Regions from separate parts of the Gordonia sp. 852002-50816_SCH5313054-c genome, predicted to be linked through region 2. Evidence: riboswitches for the same ligand, from Rfam matches in the RefSeq annotation. Region 2 holds a riboswitch; the other holds the start of a gene.

Region 1 (9,560 bases), on a different contig from region 2:
GGCACCTGGGTCTCGGCGCCCTGCGTCGACGCGAGTTGGTAGCCGAACTCCTTGAGCTTCAGTGTGGTTCCGCGCGCGGGCACAGCCGCGATCAGTGAGGACGGCGACGGCGAGGATGGCGACGGCGAGTTCGCCGACGGCGGCGGCGCTGCGGCCGAGGACGCGGTGGAGGTGCCCGTTCCGGAGAGATCCCGTCCGGACAGATTCTGGGCCGCGACGGTCAGGGAGTCGCGGAACGTCGGGGGCGTCGATGCGTCGAGGAGCGTGTCGAGGCGAGCGCGATCGCCATCCGTCACAGCGCGGGTGAGGTCGTCGAGGAGTTGCGCGACGCCCTCCGACCGCTCCTGCAGATAGACGTTGGGATTCGTGGTCGTCGTCGTGACAGACGACGAGGTCGCCTGCCGCGGTTGATCATCCGACGAGCAGGCCGACGCACCCACTGCGAGTGTCGCGGCAGCGAGAAGCACACATGCTACGCGCGCAGCCGAGGCCTCAGCGTGCACGCTGTCCGCGCATCAGGCGTATCGCCGCGCGGCCGCGAACGGCCCGGCCTGGTCGATCGGTACCACCTTGACGGGCACACCGAATGTCGACGCGTGGATCACGTAACCGTCGCCGACATACATGCCGACGTGATGGGCGTCCGGGTAGTAGATGATCAGGTCGCCGGGCTGCAGATTGCCGCGGTCGACAGCCGTTCCCGAGCCCATCTGCGCCTCGCTCGAGCGCGGAAGCGTCTTACCCGCCTGCTGGTAGGCCCACACCATCAGCCCGGAGCAGTCGAAGGAGTCGGGCCCGGTGGCACCCCAGACGTAGGGATCTCCGATGCGGGTCAGCGCAGCCTGCACGGCCGCGAGAGCGGCAGACGTACCCTTCGGCACGGCACGGGGGTCGAAATCGAATTTGGGGCCACGAAGGGCGCCGAGTTGCTTGCCGGTCATCGACTCGTACACGGCACGCACCTGAACCGCCTGGAGCTGCAGGTTGGCCTGCTTGGCCTGGAGGTCGCCGCGTACGCGCTCGGCGGCCGACACGGCGGTCGTCGCCTCCGCGGCGGTGCGATCGGCCTTCGCTTTCGCGGCGGCCATCTGGGCGCGAGCCTTCTTGAGGCCCTTGAGATCTGCCGACGCCTGGCGCGAGATCACCTCGAGGCCCGACATCTGGTCGAGCAACGACTGCGGTGAGTCGCTGACGAGCACCGCGTAGAGACGGTTGACCCGGGCACCCTTGTAGCTGGCGCGGACAATTGTGTCGACGCGCTTCTGGTACGAACCCAGCGTCTTCCGCGAGGTTTCGAGGCCCTTCTGGGCCTCGGTCGAGTCTTTACGGGCAGCGGTCACGATGCCGCGCTGCTTGTCGTACTCGATCTGGGCGTTGTGCATCGCTTCCGACGACTTCTCGGCGTCGGTGCTCAGCTTCTTGTACTGAGTGAGGAGTTGGTCGGGTGTGCGCGTCGGTTCCGCGCTCGACGGACCCGCTATCGCCATCGAGAAGACTTGTGCGACAGCGACGATCATCGCCGTCACGACAACGACGAATGCCGCTCGTGATCGATGCGCCATTGCCTGCGATCCCGCAACCACTTCTGTGTTCACTCCCCTCACCACATGCAGCGACCGGCCTCCACGTGGCAGACCGGTGCACCGCGCTCCACCCTAACGTGAGCGTTGCGGCGGCTACTGCCGGTCGGGGGGATCACGCGTCAACGCGTGATCCGCCCGCCGTCACGAACTCTGTCGATCTCGTCGCTCAGTAGCGACGGATACCGACCAAGCTCCAATTCTTCACGACGTCCTTCTTCACGGGGACGCCGTAGGTCGATGCGTGGATGAACTGTCCGTTGCCGATGTAGAGGCCAACGTGTCCGCCACCGTTGAACACCAGGATGTCGCCGGGCTTCGCGTTCGCCAGCGAGGCGACCGCGGTGCCACCGCCGAGCTGTCCGTAGCTGTCGCGCGGAATCGTCAGACCTGCCTGACGGAAGGCCCAACTGGTGAGGCCGGAGCAATCGAAGGCGTTGGGTCCGGAAGCACCGTACGAGTAGGGGGCGCCGATCTTGGTCTCAGCGGCGCGCACGGCCTTCTCGCCTGCGGTCTGCGTCGGGGCGAGCAGCGGAGCTCCGCCACGCGGCCGAAGTTGCTGTGGGATCTGGTTGTCGCTGATACCCGGAAGCGTGAACTTGCCGACGTTGGGGATCTCGACTGTGGCGTCGGGCGACTTCGCGACATCCTGCTTCTTGACGACCGGCGCCTTCTGCTGCTGGAACTGTGCCGGAATCTGCTTGGTGTCGACGCCGGGAAGTTCGAACGTGCCGACGTTGGGCACGGTGACCGGCGCGGCCAGAGCGGGACCAGCGACAGCGGCAAGCGAGCCGAACGTGATCGACCCGGCGATTACCGCCTTCTTTGCGACCTTGCCGCGGTCGGGCTGTTCCAAACGATGTTTGGCCACGAAGGGTGTTCTCCTTTGTTCTCCCTCTACCGCCGACCGGGTTAGCTGTCGGATTCGGGCCGGAAGAAATGGCCCTACGCGCATGCGATTCGAGTGCGAACACCCGGATCGAGAGCGCGATTCACCCCCATTCGGAAAGCTCCGAAAAAATGAGTGGTTCCCCGGTACGCCGAGACTCGTAGCCTCGGCGATTGAGCGGTGACCCCTGCGAACCTCTCCTGTTGGAGAGGGACGCTTCGCAAAGGTCTCGGAAAGGTTACGAAACCGGATGCGTGTCTGTCCACTAACCGACAAACAGCGTGTTCGACCTCCGCGCCCTAGCCAGCACGCAATGTCGGTGATTCGGACGACGAACTGGCCGCTTGAACTGCGCAGATGCTTGCTCTTGCAGATCGTGCATCGACGTTGGAGGCCATTGCAGCGCCCGTGAATGTATCTATGGCGGCGTGGATCTCGGCGTCGTTATCTCGGGTGCCGGTTGGCCACCCCCGTCGCCACCCGGCGCTGGCATCCTGGCTGTTCAGCGGGCCGAAAAGCACTGTCATCACACAGCCGTCGCAGGCGTGTTCACGACCGGGGCAGGTGCTGCAATCGATGTCCATGATGTGATCTCCGTCTCAGTGGTGTGAAATCCTCGGGATGCGCATGTCGTCGGGAGGCTTCCCCTCCTCCCGGCAGCAACGCGCACCACTGCCTCCTTCTCACCGCGAGACTAGGCACCCCCACCGACAAGTCCGGCCGACCGAGTCGCGGAGGCCCGGCACCAGAAACCAGTTGGCGACGAATCGCCACATTCGGAACACGCGCCTCACCAGCAACGAATCAGCGGTGTCGGTGGTTCGAACTATTGTTCGCGACGTGACATCCAGTGGCGATCAGCTCTCGTTCTCAGACCTCGCGAGCGCCGACCTCGAGAGCACTCTCGACGACGAGTTCTCTGATCGGTCCCTGTTCGACACCACGCTCGTCGTCGTCGACCTCGAGACAACCGGCGGCAGTGCCACCAACGACCGCATCACCGAGATCGGCGCGGTGAAGATTCGTGGCGGCGAGGTACTCGGCGAGTTCGCGACACTCGTCGATCCGGGACTCCCGATTCCACCGCAGATCGTCGCGCTCACCGGGATCACCGAGGCGATGGTCTACGACGCGCCACGCATCGACGAGGTCTTGCCGTCGTTCATCGAGTTCGCGCGCGGATCGATTCTCGTCGCCCACAACGCCCGGTTCGACATGTCGTTCCTGCGGCAGAACGCGCTGCGCCTACACCTGCAGTGGCCGTTCAGTGCAACGCTGTGCACGGTCACCATGGCAAGACGCATCCTCGGACGCGACGAGGCGCCGACGGTGCGCCTGTCGGCTCTGGCCGATCTGTTCGACGTCACCGTCCGCCCGACGCACCGCGCTCTCGACGATGCCCGCGCGACCGTCGAGGTCTTTCACCACCTTCTCGAACGCGTCGGGAATCAGGGCGTACAGAGCTATCGCGAACTCACCCGCTACCTGCCACGTACCGATCCGCGGCTGCGCGCAAAGCGGCACCTGGCCGACCGAATCCCCGCGCGTCCCGGCGTCTACCTGTTCCGCGGCCCCAGCGACGAGGTCCTCTACGTCGGCACGGCATCGGATCTGCGTCGACGCGTGAGGTCCTATTTCTCCGGAGCCGATCCCCGACGCAGGATCGGCGAGATGGTGATGCTCGCCGAACGCGTCGATCACGTCGAATGCGCGCACGCACTCGAGGCGGGAGTTCGCGAGCTCCGATTGCTCGCTGCGCACGCCCCGGCGTACAACCGACGCTCGACGCAACCCCACCGCGGCTGGTGGGTGACCCTGAGCAACGAACGGTTCGCCCGTCTGCGTGTGGCCCGCACGCCGGGAGAAATAAGCATCGGGCCGATCGGTAAGCGCACCACGGCGACCGCGATCGCCGACCTCATCGCACACGCCGCAGGACTGCGAACCTGTACGACCCGCCTCGGCGCGACCGCCACCCATCATTGGTGTCGCCTCCCAGACGACGGCGGTCGGGTCGTCGGCGGATGTGCTGCCGCCTCGACACGCCCTCAGACACTTCCCGACTACCTGCCATCGGTCACGTCCGTCGTCGATCTGATACTCGGACGATCCGACACGATCCTGGAGCGGCTCTCGCAGCGACTCGACGTCGTCGCCGGTGCCCAGATGTACGAGACCGCCGCGCGCCACCGCGACCGGATGGCCGCAACCATCGATCAACTCGCTCGGTGTCAGCGTCTGAGTTCCCTCTGCGCGATAGCCGAGCTGGTGGTCGCACGCTCGGACGGGGCCGGCGGGTGGGAGTTGGCGGTCATTCGGCACGGACGGCTCGCTGCGGCGGGAACAGCGCCACGCGGACACGCGCCGATGCCGGTGGTCGCAGCGCTGGTCGCGGCGGCCGAGACAGTGCTGCCAGACGACACCCCACTTCGGGGCGCCTCCCCGGAAGAGGCAGGTCTGCTCTACCGCTGGGTGTCCGACCCCGGCACCCGCATCGTCGACTCCAGCGACGCGCTTGCCACACCCGTCGGTTCGGCGCAGCGTTGGCTGGAGTGGTCACAGACCGCCCACGATGCGCGTGACATCCGCACGCCGCGTCACCGGTCACGCCCGCGCGCCGATGATGGCCGACTACGCTTGCCCGCATGATCACCGCCATCGTCCTGATCGACGCCGACGTCCACCAGATCCCCGAAACGGCACAGGCCGTGGCCGATATCCCGGGCGTCGAAGAGGTCTACTCGTGTGCGGGCGATGTCGACCTGATCGCGAAGATCCGCGTACGCGACCACGAGCAGATCGCCGAGGTGGTCACCGGCAAGATCAATCGGCTGCCGGGAGTACGGCACAGCGCGACACACATCGCGTTCCGCAGCTATTCGTCGAGCGCCGTCGAGGGTGGTTTCTCCATCGGCGAGGAGTGATCCTCGCCCGGCAACCGGCCTACTTGTTGGCGAGCTCGCCGCTGACCTGGGCCCACCGGTCGAGCAGCCGCGCGGCTGCGCCCGAATCGATCGACTCCGCGGCGCGCTCGGTCGCCGCCGCGAACGCCGCGGTGAGTCCCGCGTTGTCGGTCGCGGACGTCTGCTCGTTGGCGACGAGTGCACCCGCAGCGTTGAGGAGCACAGCATCGCGCACGGGGCCGGACATTCCCGACAGCAGTTCCCGCGCGATGGCGGCGTTCACCGTCGCATCTCCGCCCTGCAGCGCCGATAGGTCGACGTAGTCGATTCCCAGATCACGCGGATCGATCGTCAATTCGGTGACGGTGCCGTCGACCACCTGCCACACAGACGACGTCGTGGTCGTCGTGAGTTCGTCCAGACCATCATCGCCGCGCACCACAAGGACAGAACTACCCCGCTCGGCAAAGGCACGCGCGAGAACAGGCGCGAGATCGCCGAACGCGCACCCGATCAATCCCGCGCGTGGGTTCGCCGGGTTCGTCAGCGGGCCGAGCACATTGAACACCGTCGGGATGCCGATCTGCTGCCGTGCGGGAGCGGTGAACCGGAACGCAGGGTGAAACACCGGGGCGAAGCAGAATCCGATGCCGATCTGGTCGATACACGCGGCGACCTCCGCGGCACCGAGCGAGATCGTCACGCCAAGGGCCTCCAACACGTCGGCACCGCCACTCTTCGACGACGCAGCCCTATTGCCATGCTTGACCACGGGCACGCCGGCCGCGGCGACGACGATCGACGTCATCGTCGAGATGTTCACGGTGTGCGAGCGGTCGCCTCCCGTTCCGACGATGTCGATCGCCGCACGGTCGGTGTCGACGAGGGTGGCGTGGTCGAGCATCGCCTGCGACAGGCCTGCGAGTTCGGCAGGCGCTGCGCCCTTCATCTTCACGCCGACGCCGAATGCGGCGATCTGCGCCGACGTCGCGCTGTCGGTCATGACCTCGTCCATCGCCCATCGCGCCTGGTCGACGGTCAGGTCGATTCCGTCGGTGACGGATCCGAGGATCTGCGGCCAGGTGTAGCTCTGCTCGCTGCTCACCCCATGCACCTTAGTTGACCTGCGCACACGATCTGCTCGCGGTCGTACCGCACGATGTGCCATGCGCGCGCGGCGCGGTGATCAATGCGCGCGCGGCGCGGTGATTCATCGCGGCCGCTGGACGATCTGCCACCCCACTGCGACACCCGAGTGCCGCGACGCCAGGCTCGCCATTCGTGAGCGCTCCTGCGACAAGTGCAGTGCGTCGACGAGCTGCACGCGCGCCAGAACCACGGGTGCAAGCCCCTCCGGAATCGCGAACCGATCGGCGACGACATCGATGGGAATCGCCTCGTACTCGTCGAGCGCGGCCAGGCCAACCGCCGCCTCGACACCGTCGTCCGGAAGCGCCAGCACGTGCCGCACGACTGCCTGATCGGCCGGACGCAACGTCGAGGCGTCGAGGATCGACGAGCTCGACGCCGCCTCGTCGTCGGACTCACCGACCACGACGACGTCGCGGTCGGTCACCGTCAGCGCGTCGCGAGGCGCGGCTCGACCGCCGATCATCGCTCGCCGCAACGTTTCCCAGCGGCGCGGCGCCATCGGCCTGCCGTTGAGGTCGAACTGTCGGCCGTCGTGCCGCGACCCTGGATCGTCGTGGTCGGAGGTACCCATGGAGTTGAGCAAAGCACGGCGCTCACCGCTCGGTCCACCGGTACCCTGACACGCCGAAAGGCGCCTCCGACCGGCGCCTACCAGCGGGAAGAGAAATAGTTCCCACGAATATCCGACCCGAGTGGTCAGGGCGTACTACGAACCGTCATACTTCAATCTGTGACTAGCGCTGTAGGTACCTCGGGAACAGCCATCACCTCGCGCGTGCACTCGCTCAACCGCCCCAACATGGTGAGTGTCGGCACGATTGTGTGGCTGTCCAGTGAGTTGATGTTCTTCGCTGGACTCTTTGCGATGTATTTCGTCGCACGCGCCAATGCCGGCCCTGCCGGCTGGCCGCCGGAGCCCACCGAACTGAACCTGAAATTGGCCATCCCGGTCACCACCGTCCTCATCTTGTCGTCGGTGACCTGCCAGATGGGCGTGTTCGCCGCCGAGCGTGGCGACGTCTTCGGGTTGCGTCGCTGGTACATCCTCACGTTCGTGATGGGCGCCTTCTTCGTCTGCGGCCAGGCCTACGAGTACTACCACCTGGTCGCGGAGGGCACGACCCTCTCGTCGAGCGCCTACGGCTCGGTCTTCTACATGGCGACCGGCTTCCACGGCCTGCACGTGATCGGTGGTCTCGTCGCCTTCATCTTCCTGTTGGTCCGCACCAAGCTCGCCAAGTTCACTCCGAACCAGGCGACTGCTGCGATCGTCGTGTCCTACTACTGGCACTTCGTCGACATCGTGTGGATCGCCCTGTTCGTCACCATCTACTTCATCCGATGACTGCCCTTCATCCGATGACACCGATCGCAACGAATAACTGAGACATGAGGCGAGAGTGGCTCCTCGGAACCGCGTTCCCGCCAACAGCTGAGAAGTCCGTCCGCTAGTAGAGAGACCACGATGAGTTCATCTCCACCGCGACCGTCGGATAGCCCTTCCGACGTCGGTCAGGTCGACACAGTCACCTCGAGCACAAAGCCGAGCTCCGCGAAGAAGTCCCGCTCGCGTCGTAAGCTGCGCCGCCGCGCCAGTGGCGCTTTGCTACTGCTCGCCGGCCTGATGATGGCAGGCGTCCTCGCGTCGTTGCTGTCCCCCAAGCCTCAGGTCGCCGTCGCGGACACCAGCGACGCCGCGCTGATCCAGGACGGCAAGAAGCTCTACGAGAGCTCGTGCATCACCTGCCACGGTGCCAATCTGCAGGGTGTGGCCGACCGCGGCCCATCCCTGATCGGTGTCGGCGACGCGGCTGTCTACTTCCAGGTTTCGACCGGCCGCATGCCTGCCGCGCGCGGTGAGGCTCAGGCCCAGCGCAAGCCACCGAAGTTCGACACCGCACAGATCGACCAGCTCGGCGCCTACATCCAGTCGCAGGGTGGCGGTCCTCGCCCGCTGTTCGAGAAGAACCCGGACGGCACCCGCAAGACCGAGAAGGTCATGCAGCGCCAGGCCGACGGTTCGATGAAGGAAGTCGTCCTGCCGGTCGTCGCGCAGGAGTCGCTGCGTGGCGAGAACCTCGGTCGCGGTAGCGAACTGTTCCGTCTGAACTGCGCGTCATGCCACAACTTCACCGGACGTGGCGGTGCGCTGTCGTCGGGTAAGTACGCGCCGACGCTCGACCACGTCAAGGAACAGCAGATCTACACGGCGATGCTCACCGGACCGCAGAACATGCCGAAGTTCTCCAATCGCCAGCTCTCGCTGGACGAGAAGAAGGACATCATCGGCTTCATCAAGTACGTCACCGAATCCAAGCCCCAGGGCGGTCTGAGCCTCGGCGGCTTCGGCCCGGTCAGTGAGGGCATGGTGATGTGGTTTGTCGGAGTTGTGGCGGTCGTCGCCGCCGCGATGTGGATGGGATCACGAACATGAGCACCACGGACAAGGACACGCCGTCCGCCGATGAGCTTGACCAGATGACCAACGATGACCTGGTCAAGCTCGGTACCAACCTCGACGGCGTCGAGATCATCCATCGGGGTGAGCGATTTCCCGAGCCCGGCACGAAGGCCGAGAAGCGCGCAGAACGACAGATCGCCATCTGGCTGGTCATCGCGGGCATCTCCGCGCTGGCCTGCTTCGTGATCTTCCTGTGGAACCACTGGGAGTTCGCGCTGCCGGGGACCTCCGACTACTGGCGCTACACCCTCAACACACCGTTGCTGGGTGTCACGTTCGGTCTGTCGATCCTGTCGATCGGCGTTGCCCTCGTCCTGATCACGAAGAAGTTCATCCCGTCCGAGATCGCGGTTCAGGACCGTCACGACGGTCCGGGATCGACCGAGGTCGACAAGAAGACCATCGTCGCCGAACTCGTCGACTCGGGAACGAAGTCGACGCTCGGCCGTCGCAAGATGCTGATCGGCTCCGGGCTGTTCGCTTTCGGTGCGCTCGCACTCACCGGCGTCGTCGCAGGCCTGGGTGGATTCATCAAGAATCCGTGGGCCAAGCGCGAGGACGCACCGCTGTGGCAC
Region 2 (9,560 bases):
GTTCACGGCCGAGTTCTTCGAGCTGGTCGATGTACGCGCCGATGACCAGCGTCGGCGACCCCGCATGCTTGGCGAGGATCGACTTCACGACGTTGACCTTGGTGTGCGCCGTCGAGCAGAGCTTGTACTTCTCCTCGTTCTCGGCGACCGCGTACTGCAGGCGTTCCTCGTCGGTGAGCGTCACGCGCACCTCGACACAGTCGGCGGGCGCGATCCAGCCCTGCGCCTCGATGTCCTTCCACGGAGCGTCGTAGCGCTTGGGTCCGATGAGGCTGAATACGTCGCCCTCACGGCCGTCCTCGCGCACGAGCGTCGCGGTCAAACCGAGTCGACGCCGCGACTGCAGGTCGGCGGTCATGCGGAACACGGGCGCGGGCAGCAGATGCACCTCGTCGTAGACGATGAGGCCCCAGTCGCGGGAGTCGAACAGATCGAGATTCTTGTACTCGCCCTTCGACTTTCGCGTCATCACCTGATAGGTCGCGATGGTGACGGGACGAATCTCCTTGCGCTCACCCGAATACTCGCCGATCTCCTCCTCGGTGAGCGACGTACGCGCGATGAGCTCACGCTTCCACTGCCGTCCCGCAACGGTATTCGTCACCAGGATGAGCGTCGTCGCCTGCGCTTTGGCCATCGCCGCGGCACCGACCATCGTCTTGCCCGCACCACAGGGCAGCACGACGACGCCCGAGCCGCCCGCCCAGAACGAGTCGGCGGCCATCTCCTGATAGTCGCGCAGATGCCACTCGTCCTGCTCCAGCTCGATCGGATGTGCCTCACCGTCGACGTAGCCGGCGAGATCCTCCGCGGGCCAGCCCACCTTCAGCAGCACCTGCTTGAGCCGACCACGCTCCGACGGATGCACCACGACGGTGTCGTCGTCGATCCGCGCACCGAGCATCGGCGCGACCTTCTTGTTGCGCAGGATCTCCTCGAGGACCGCGCGGTCGAAGCTGACCAGGGTCAGCCCGTGCACCGGACTCTTGACAAGCTGCAGCCGACCGAACCGACCCATCGTGTCGACGATGTCCATGAGCAGCGGCTGCGGGACGGCATACCGCGAAAACGAGACGAGAGCATCGACGACCTGCTCGGCGTCATGCCCGGCCGCGCGCGCGTTCCAGAGCGCCAACGGCGTCACCCGGTAGGTGTGCACATGCTCAGGAGCGCGCTCGAGCTCGGCGAACGGGGCGATCGCTCCACGCGCCGCCGCCGCGTCGGGATGATCCACCTCGAGCAGCAGCGTCTTGTCGGATTGCACGATCAGGGGTCCATCAGTCACCCGCGCCATTGTATAAGGGTTCATCTGCGCGGCTCGTGGCTGCGTCGTGTGCCACCGGCCGACGTGTGTCCCTTATGCCCGTTAAATGACACTGTTCTGCGTGGCTGTCGCGGCGTAGAGTAAGCGGAGCAAACCTCCGGATATGTTCGCGGTACTACGACGCAAGTGGGGATCTCACTCTTCATGTCAACTTCCGAGAAGCCATCTTCTGGGTCGCCAGCTTCCGAAAAGCCGACTCTGGCCGCCGAGCCCGACCCGCGCCGGTGGAAGGCCCTGGTCTTCATCTGCATCGCGCAGTTGATGGTCGTGCTCGACGGCACGGTGGTCCAGATCGCCCTGCCCGACGCCAAGGTCGACCTCGGCATCAGTACGGCCAATCAGCAGTGGGTCATCACCGCGTATGCGCTGGCATTCGGCGGACTGCTGCTCTTCGGTGGTCGCATCGCCGACCTGTGGGGGCGTCGGCGAGCACTGATGGTCGGGTTGGTCGGATTCGCACTCGCCTCGGCGCTCGGCGGCGCCGCGCTGAACCAGAGCATGCTCTTCGGTGCCCGCGCGCTGCAGGGCGCGTTCGGTGCGCTCCTGGCGCCGGCGGCACTGTCACTGCTGACCGTGATGTTCACAGCGCCCAAAGAGCGGGCAAAGGCGTTCGGCATCTTCGGCGCGATCGCCGGCGGTGGAGCAGCGGTGGGACTGCTGCTCGGCGGCCTGTTGACCCAGGTCCTCGACTGGCGCTGGACCATGTACATCAATGTGGTGTTCGCCGCGATCGCACTGTTCGGGGCGATCGTCGAGATCAAGGAGCCGCCCCGCGCCACCGACCACACGCCGGGCCTCGACATCCTCGGCGTGATTCTCGGCGGTAGCGGACTCGCCCTCGTTGTGTACGGCTTCAGCCGCGCCGCCGAAGAGGGCTGGGGCGACACCGGCACCGTCATCTGTCTGATCGCGGCGGTGGTGTTGCTGGTGGCGTTCGTCGCGTGGCAGGCGCGCAGCCCACACCCGCTGCTGCCGTTGCGCGTCGTCGCCAACCGCGCACGCGGTGGGGCATACCTCAGCGTCGCGCTCGCGGTGGTCGCGATGTTCGGGTCGTTCCTCTTCTTGACGCTGTATATGCAAGTGGTGCACCACTATTCGCCGCTGAGCGCGGGCGTGGCGTTCCTCCCGATGGTCGGCGGCATGCTGGTCGGGTCGACGCAGATCGCAGCCCGGCTCATCACGCGGGTACCGCCGAGATACCTACTCGTGCCGGGTGCACTGCTCGCCGCGTGCGGGATGTTGCTGCTCAGTCAGATCTCGGCCGAGTCGACGCGGTACTGGACCGTGATCTTCCCGGCGCTGTTCCTGCTCGGCATGGGTATGGGCACGGTGTTCATGACGTCGATCAACCTGGCCACCTACGGCGTCGAACCGCGGGATGCCGGCGTGGCGTCGGCCATGGTCAACACCTCGCAGCAGGTCGGCGGCGCCATCGGCACCGCGCTGCTGAACACGATCGCCGCGACGGCGGCGGCGTCGTACGTGACCAGCCACATGGCGTCGGTTCGCGGACCCGCCGACGCGCAATCGCTGCAGGCGGAGGCGATGGTGCACGGGCAGAGCATCGGCTTCTACGTCGCGGCGGCGATCCTGGTTGGCGTGGCGCTGGTCGCCGGTTTGCTCATCGACGTCAAACGGCCGATCGGTGAGGCACACGGCGCCGAGACAGAGACGGCGCTGGCCTAGCTGTCGAGCAACTCGACGCTGGTGACGCGGTGCAGGGTGAAGTGCTGCTCGTCGTCTGAGCCCTCTTCGGTGCCGACGAGTTGTCCGGCACCGAGCAGCCGGGGTGTGACGACGTGTCTGCTGGCCGAGCCGTGGGCGTCGACGTAGCCGACGAGTAGACGTCGGTTCGCACGAAGCGCCAATTGGATGAGGGCAGTGGTGGATTCGCCACCGCCGACGGCGCGTACCGGTGCGGCGTCGGATTTTCCGGGAGTCGCCGGGGTTGCCCGCGTCGCCCTGTCGTGGGAGCGCATGCGGCTCACCACCGATTGCAGCTGTTCCGGGGTCGGTGTCGAGCGTCGGGGTGTCGGGCGTCGACGCCCCCGTCCCGACGACACGCGACTACCGCGCTCGCGCAAGTCGACGAGCGAGCCGGATGAATCCTCGCCCGCGGGAGCAAATCCCGCGTCCCGGAGTCGGTCGATGACCGTGCGAACCTCCGACGGCGAGATCGCTACCGTCGGTGCGAGTGCGCGCAGTGCGAGGTGTTCGGCTGCGTCGCTACGCAATACGGCGGCGAGCATCGTCGGGTCCTCGCATCGGATGAACGACGACGCGATGCCGACGCGGAGCTGCCCGTGCTTACGTGCAACGTCTTCGATCAGATAGGTCAGCGACTGCGGAACCGGCGTCGACGAATGGGCGGTGAACATCGTGAGCAGTTCGCTGCTGGTCTTGCCCGCGTCGAGAGCTCGTCGGACGCTCGCCTCCGAGACGCGATACACCGATGCGGCGCCGCCGGATTCGAGGTCGGCGACCAACTCGACCTGGTCGCTGAGCTCCGGGGTCATCGGGCCGGGAACGGTGAGCGTGAGGTCGGCCTGGGTCAGGAAGTGGTCGACGGGTTCTGGCAGCGCCTTACGCATCGCGGCGAGCACCTGCGAGTCGACGGCCTCGGGGTCGGTGTCCGACAACGCGACTCGACCGATCGAGGTCAGTGACTGATGTGCGATCACTCCGAGGCTCTGTGCCTCGGCAAGCGTTTCGCCGACGACGCGCGGGGAGAGTCGACGTATCCGATGCGGATGTCGCCAGGCGAGTGATGCGGTGACCGTATCGATGGAAAACGGTGTGGCACCGTCGAGTTCGGTGAGCAGGTCGAGGATGAGATGACGCTGCACGGGCGCGGTCGCGTCGTAGAGCTCCGACGAGAGCGCTGGATACGCGTTGCCGTCGCGGTCGGGTTCGCCGACCTGCCACGCGCGTCGCGGCATCGACAGCCACGCGTCGAGCAGTGTGGCCCACTGCCTTTCGGGTGCCGAGTGCAGCCAGGTATCGGCCGACGACGTCGGTGCGAACGCCTGCTCACCCCGATCTCCCGCCGGTGGGGGATCGGGAAACCCGACGTCGATGAGACGTGCGTGGCCCAGGAGTTCGACGAGGAACGAGACGCGTTTCTGGTCCAGCCCGGTTACCTTTGCGAGCCTGCGCAATTCGCGGACACCTAGCGCACCTGAGCGCAGCACCGCTGCGGGTGCCCGTCCCAGCACGTCGAGCAGCGCCGTGGTGTGGCGGATGAGTTCGAGCGCCTCACCACCTGCGGCGGCGTCGACGGCTTTGGCGCCGAACCGCAGTGACGCGTGTTCGTCGGCGAGGCCTGGGGGCGCGAGAGTGTCTGTGTGCAGCGGAGGTTCGCCGCGGATGAGCGCTGCGACCATCGGCGGTAGTTCGACGGTCTGGTCGTCGATACGTGCGAGGAGGCCGAGCGCGATGAGCCGAGCGACCGGACTGTCCGGATCTGCACCGGGTGCTGCGTCCCGACTTCGTCCGAGCGCGGGGCCTCGCGACAGTGTCGTCAGCAGATCGCGCTGGCGCTCGTCAATGCCGTCGATCAGCTTCTGCACGTCGTCGGGCGTCAGGTGGGCGAGAGGGCCGGTGAGGTGCAGCGCTTTCCACGGCAGGGCCGAGGCGAGGTGTGCGCCCGCGGTGAGTGAATCGGCGACGCCCCAGAACACCGCGCGACGTCGTAGATCGTCGATGCGTCGGGTGATCTCGGCGGACTCGGCACGGTTCGACAGCGCTTTCACGAGGGTATCGGCGTCGACGTTGGCGGGTACCCGCGCGACGCCCGGACCGGTGGAGAGCGCGATGAACTGCTCGATCACCGCCAGCGTCAGCAGATCGAGTTCCTCACCCACGAGCGCGATCGACGCCGCGGCGAGCGCACGCTGAGCGAGCACCGAGGTCCCCTGCGGCGGCGGGGAGGCGAGGTCGGGGCGAAGCGACAGCAGATCGCGCAGGTCGTCGTCGGTGCGCGCGGCCAGATCGTCGGCCAGGCCGATCCGCTGGTCGTCCGTGCTCATTCGATCAAGTCTAGTGGTCGAACCAAAACAGCAGGCGAGTCGTCGGACAGCGGGTGGCATGGCACAATATGCCCGTGGCTGAGAAGGAAAAGAAGAACCATTACGTCGACAACGGCTGGCCTCGTCATGACGACGGCAGCGTCCCCGACCACGCGGTCTCGGAGTTCGCGGCGGAGATCCCCGGTGCACTCTCGCCGTTCGGCGATGTCGAGTTCCCGCTGCCTGCTGACAAGGTCAACTACGTCCAACCGAAGACCGTCGTCAATCGCTGACGACGTGACGTCGACCTGATGCCTCCCCGGCACGCGAGCGGCCAAGACGAGACGTCGAATCCCTCTCGTCTTTCGCACCTCGACTCGACGGGTGCTGCGCGGATGGTCGACGTCGGCGACAAGACCACGACACGACGACGCGCTGTCGCCGCAGGTACCTTTCACACGACCACCGAGGTCATCGACCTACTGCGCGATTCCGCGCTGCCCAAGGGCGACGTTTTGGCCACCGCCCGCATCGCAGGAATCATGGCGGCCAAACGCACCGACGCACTCATTCCGCTGTGCCACCAGTTGGCGCTGTCGGCGGTCGACGTCGACTTCACCGTCGCCGACGATCACATCGACATCGTGGCCACCGTCGAGACAGCCGGGAAGACCGGCGTCGAGATGGAAGCGCTCACGGCGGTCGCAATCGCAGGACTGACCCTGCACGACATGACCAAGGCCGTCGATCGACGCGCCAGCACGGGGGAGATCCGACTTCTCGAGAAGTCGGGCGGCCGGTCGGGAACCTGGACTCGCGCCCGAGCGACAGACGAGAAAAATGACTGACGAGAAGCTCGTGGCCCGCGTCGTCGTGGCGTCGACACGCGCAAGCCGCGGCCTCTACGTCGACCGCAGCGGCCCGATCATCGCGGAGTGGCTCACCGCCCGCGGATTCGTCGTCGACGAGGTCGACGTCGTCGCAGATGGCGCACCGGTCGGCGACGCGATCCGCGCCGGGATCTACGCCTCCGACGCGCTCGTGATCACCACGGGCGGAACGGGTCTCACCCCCACCGACCGCACCCCGGAGGAGACGCGAGCATTGCTCGACGTCGAGATCCCGGGTCTTGCCGACGCGATTCGCAGCTCGGGACTTCCGACGGTGCCCACGGCGATCCTCTCGCGCGGTGTCGCAGGCGTGGCCGGCCGCACGCTCGTCATCAACCTGCCGGGGTCGACCGGCGGAGTCCGCGACGGTCTCGACGTACTCGACGGCGTCCTCGACCACGCGCTCGACCAGCTCCGCGGTGGCGATCACCCGCGGAGCGACGAATGACCGTGCGAGTCGTGAAGGCCGCTCTCGCCGCCGACCCCATCGACCTTCCATCTCACGAACAACTCGTCACCGACGCCGCTGCAGGCTCGGCCGGCGCGGTCGTCGGGTTCGCGGGCGCAGTGCGCAATCACGACGGAGATCACGCGTCGGCGGTAACCAAGCTGTCGTACTCGTCGCATCCGAGCGCACCCGAGGTGCTCGCCGAGGTGGTCGACGAGGTGTCGGCGTCGGTCGCGGGAGTTCGCGCGGTGGCCGTGTCGCATCGCGTGGGCGAACTCGACGTCGGCGACGTGGCTTTCGTCGTCGCCGTGGCGGCCGACCATCGGGCGCCCGCATTCGAGCTGTGCGCGCGCCTCGTCGACGAGGTCAAGGCCCGCCTGCCCGTGTGGAAGCACCAGGTGTTCGCCGACGGTTCCGACGAATGGGTCGGCTCGGCCTAGAGATTGGAAGTCGGCTCCGCCTAGAGATTGGAAAAGGACCCCGCACGGCCGTTATGGCGTCGTGCGGGGCCCTTCGTCTCGGGGTCCGGCGGTCAGTGCAGCCGGGACTCGGGCGAGATCGCTCAGGGGAGCGGGATCAGGCCCTTGTTCTGGTTGTAGATCTTCAGCTGGTCCGGGGTGAGCTGGTAGCCGCTGTCCTTGGCTGCCTTCCAGAGGTTCTTGACCTCGGGGCTGACGTTGGCGGCGTCGAGCGCGCCGTCGACCTGGCCCTTGACGTCATCGGTGCTCTTGGCCTCGGGAGTCTTCTCCAGCGGGGTCTGCGGCTGCGCCTCGGGCTTCACCTCAGGCTTGGGGGCCTGCAGCGGCTTGGGCGAGTCGGTGGGAGCGGTGCGCGGGGTCGAGCCCGACAGTCCGGTGCCACACACCGGCCATGCGCCCTTGCCCTGCGATGCCAGCACGCGCTCTGCAACGGCGATCTGCTGCTCCTTGGAGGCCTGATCGGCGCTCGGTGCGTATGCGGTGCCACCGTGGCCCGCCCAGGTGCTCGGGCTGAACTGCAGTCCGCCCTGGTAGCCGTTTCCGGTGTTGATGGCCCAGTTGCCGCCGGACTCGCACTGTGCGACCTGGTCCCACTCGGAGTCGGAGGCTGCGTGCGCTGAACCGGTGCCGAGCAGAGCGGCTCCGCCGCCGAGCACTGCGCCGGTGAGGGCGACCTTCGCGAAGGTCTTGGTGGTCGTGTTGGTCGTCGACTTGCGATGACGTCCGGCCATGAGTTTTCTTTCCTCTCTCCACGCGCCTACGAAGTCAGCTGTCGGGTTCGAACGAGAGGTTGCTCGGTCCGTGGTCGCCGTGGCGGCCGGTGGACTTAACCCCAAGGGCATCCGGGTCTGGATGTCCGTATCTCCGTCGGAGATGTTGGGTCCCCCGTCCTCGTTCCTGAGTTTGTTGTTCGTCATTCGATCGGGGGAACGAGGCTTGGCGCGCCCGGTCGAATGTTGTGTTCTTTTGGCTGTCCTGTGATCTCCCTGGAGGAGACTGTTCGTACAGTACGACGGATGCGCCGCTGAATCACCCTCGTCCGCAAGTTGTTTTTTGGGCTGCGCGTGGGACTTTGGACCCAATTCCGTCGTCATCGCTGCTCAACCCGACGATGGTCGGTTCGTGTCCATCCCGTTATCGGCTCGTTATGTGACTAAGGTCACATGGCCTCGGACGCCTCAGCCGCCGGCAAATGGCGGTAGAACGTCGATCGTCTCGCAGTCGCCGAGAGGCGTCGTGCGGTCGCAGACGGCGATCGCGTCCCGCAGATATGAGCACCGGGCGAGCACGCGCGTGAGGTCGGGGTGGTCGACAACCAGGGCGCGTTCGAGGTCGCCGAGCGTCGCGTCGGCCGGCACGTCGATCTCGGTCAGATCGGTGCCCGCGGCGGCACGTGCGGCCGCGAAGAACCGAACGGTCAGCGTCATCGAGTCGCTCACCCTCCGATGGCCGACATCGGGCGGTCGGGTTGACGAAAGTCCGTGGTGTTCACCGCATGTCCCGCAGCCTTGTGCCACATGTCACCCCGCCAGCGTCGCGCGATCTCGGCGTCGAGGGCGGTTTCGCTGAGCCCACCGCGCAGCGCGGGCATCAGTGACGTCTCGGCGTCGGCGAACAAGCAGTTGCGCAGGGCGCCGTCGGCGGTCAGTCGGGTGCGGTCGCAGTCGCCGCAGAATGGCCGCGTCACCGACGCGATCACCCCGACGCGGGCTGTCTGTCCCGTCGGGTCGGTGTGCCCCCGCACGAGCCACGTGGCCGCCGGTGCCCCGCCGCGCGGGCGGGGATCGGGGTCGAGTTCGAAGGTCCGACGCAGCGTCGTGAGGATCTCGTCCGCCGTGACCATCGCGCCGCGGTCCCACCGGTGATCGGCGTCGAGCGGCATCTGTTCGATGATGCGCAGCTGGTAGCCCTCGCCGAGGCAGAACCGCAGCAGGTCCGGTAGGCCCGCGAGGTCGTCACGGTTCGGCACGACCGCGTTGACCTTGACCGGCTGGAGTCCCGCGTCGCGGGCTGCGGCGAGCCCGTCAAGCACGTTCGAGAGCCGGTCACGGCGAGTGATCTGCGCGAAGCGGGCGGGGTCGATGGTGTCGAGTGAGACGTTGATGCGGTGCAGGCCTGCGTCGGCGAGTGCCTGTGCGCGGTGTCGCAGCCCCAGACCGTTGGTGGTCAGAGCGAGTTCCGGCGCTTCGGGCATGTTCGACGCCGCGGCGATCAATTCCTCGAGGTCGCGGCGCAGCAGCGGTTCGCCGCCGGTGAAGCGGATGCGTCGGATACCGAGGTCGCGCACGGCGACGGTGAGCACCCGCACGAACTCGTCGGTGGTCAACAGATCCTCGGACGGCAACCAGTCCAGACCTTCGGCAGGCATGCAGTAGGTACACCGCAGATTGCAGCGGTCGGTCACCGATACCC

The links. A riboswitch is a leader RNA that binds a small molecule or an ion and turns the genes downstream of it on or off. The one in region 2 is predicted to bind cyclic di-AMP.
Region 1: linked by a shared signal. The riboswitch ahead of A5788_RS02230 (C40 family peptidase) and the one ahead of A5788_RS19205 (transglycosylase family protein) in region 2 are both predicted to bind cyclic di-AMP.

Annotation. Positions count from the first base shown of each region.
Region 1 covers NZ_LZTE01000022.1:113,924-123,483, forward strand. Annotated here, with positions in the region: gene A5788_RS02220 (peptidase MA family metallohydrolase) at 1-503, opposite strand, end outside; gene A5788_RS02225 (C40 family peptidase) at 516-1,595, opposite strand; gene A5788_RS02230 (C40 family peptidase) at 1,750-2,451, opposite strand; cyclic di-AMP (ydaO/yuaA leader) riboswitch at 2,467-2,651, opposite strand; gene A5788_RS02235 (DEDD exonuclease domain-containing protein) at 3,310-5,118, shown strand; gene A5788_RS02240 (Lrp/AsnC family transcriptional regulator) at 5,115-5,393, shown strand; gene trpD (anthranilate phosphoribosyltransferase) at 5,413-6,477, opposite strand; gene A5788_RS02250 (hypothetical protein) at 6,583-7,095, opposite strand; gene ctaE (aa3-type cytochrome oxidase subunit III) at 7,255-7,869, shown strand; gene qcrC (cytochrome bc1 complex diheme cytochrome c subunit) at 7,990-8,958, shown strand; gene qcrA (cytochrome bc1 complex Rieske iron-sulfur subunit) at 8,955-9,560, shown strand, end outside.
Region 2 covers NZ_LZTE01000075.1:47,166-56,725, reverse strand. Annotated here, with positions in the region: gene A5788_RS19240 (DNA repair helicase XPB) at 1-1,285, opposite strand, end outside; gene A5788_RS19235 (MFS transporter) at 1,469-3,010, shown strand; gene A5788_RS19230 (helicase-associated domain-containing protein) at 3,007-5,352, opposite strand; gene A5788_RS19225 (hypothetical protein) at 5,421-5,624, shown strand; gene moaC (cyclic pyranopterin monophosphate synthase MoaC) at 5,643-6,179, shown strand; gene A5788_RS19215 (MogA/MoaB family molybdenum cofactor biosynthesis protein) at 6,172-6,669, shown strand; gene A5788_RS19210 (molybdenum cofactor biosynthesis protein MoaE) at 6,666-7,109, shown strand; gene A5788_RS19205 (transglycosylase family protein) at 7,232-7,879, opposite strand; cyclic di-AMP (ydaO/yuaA leader) riboswitch at 7,887-8,067, opposite strand; gene A5788_RS19200 (MoaD/ThiS family protein) at 8,327-8,575, opposite strand; gene moaA (GTP 3',8-cyclase MoaA) at 8,584-9,560, opposite strand, start outside.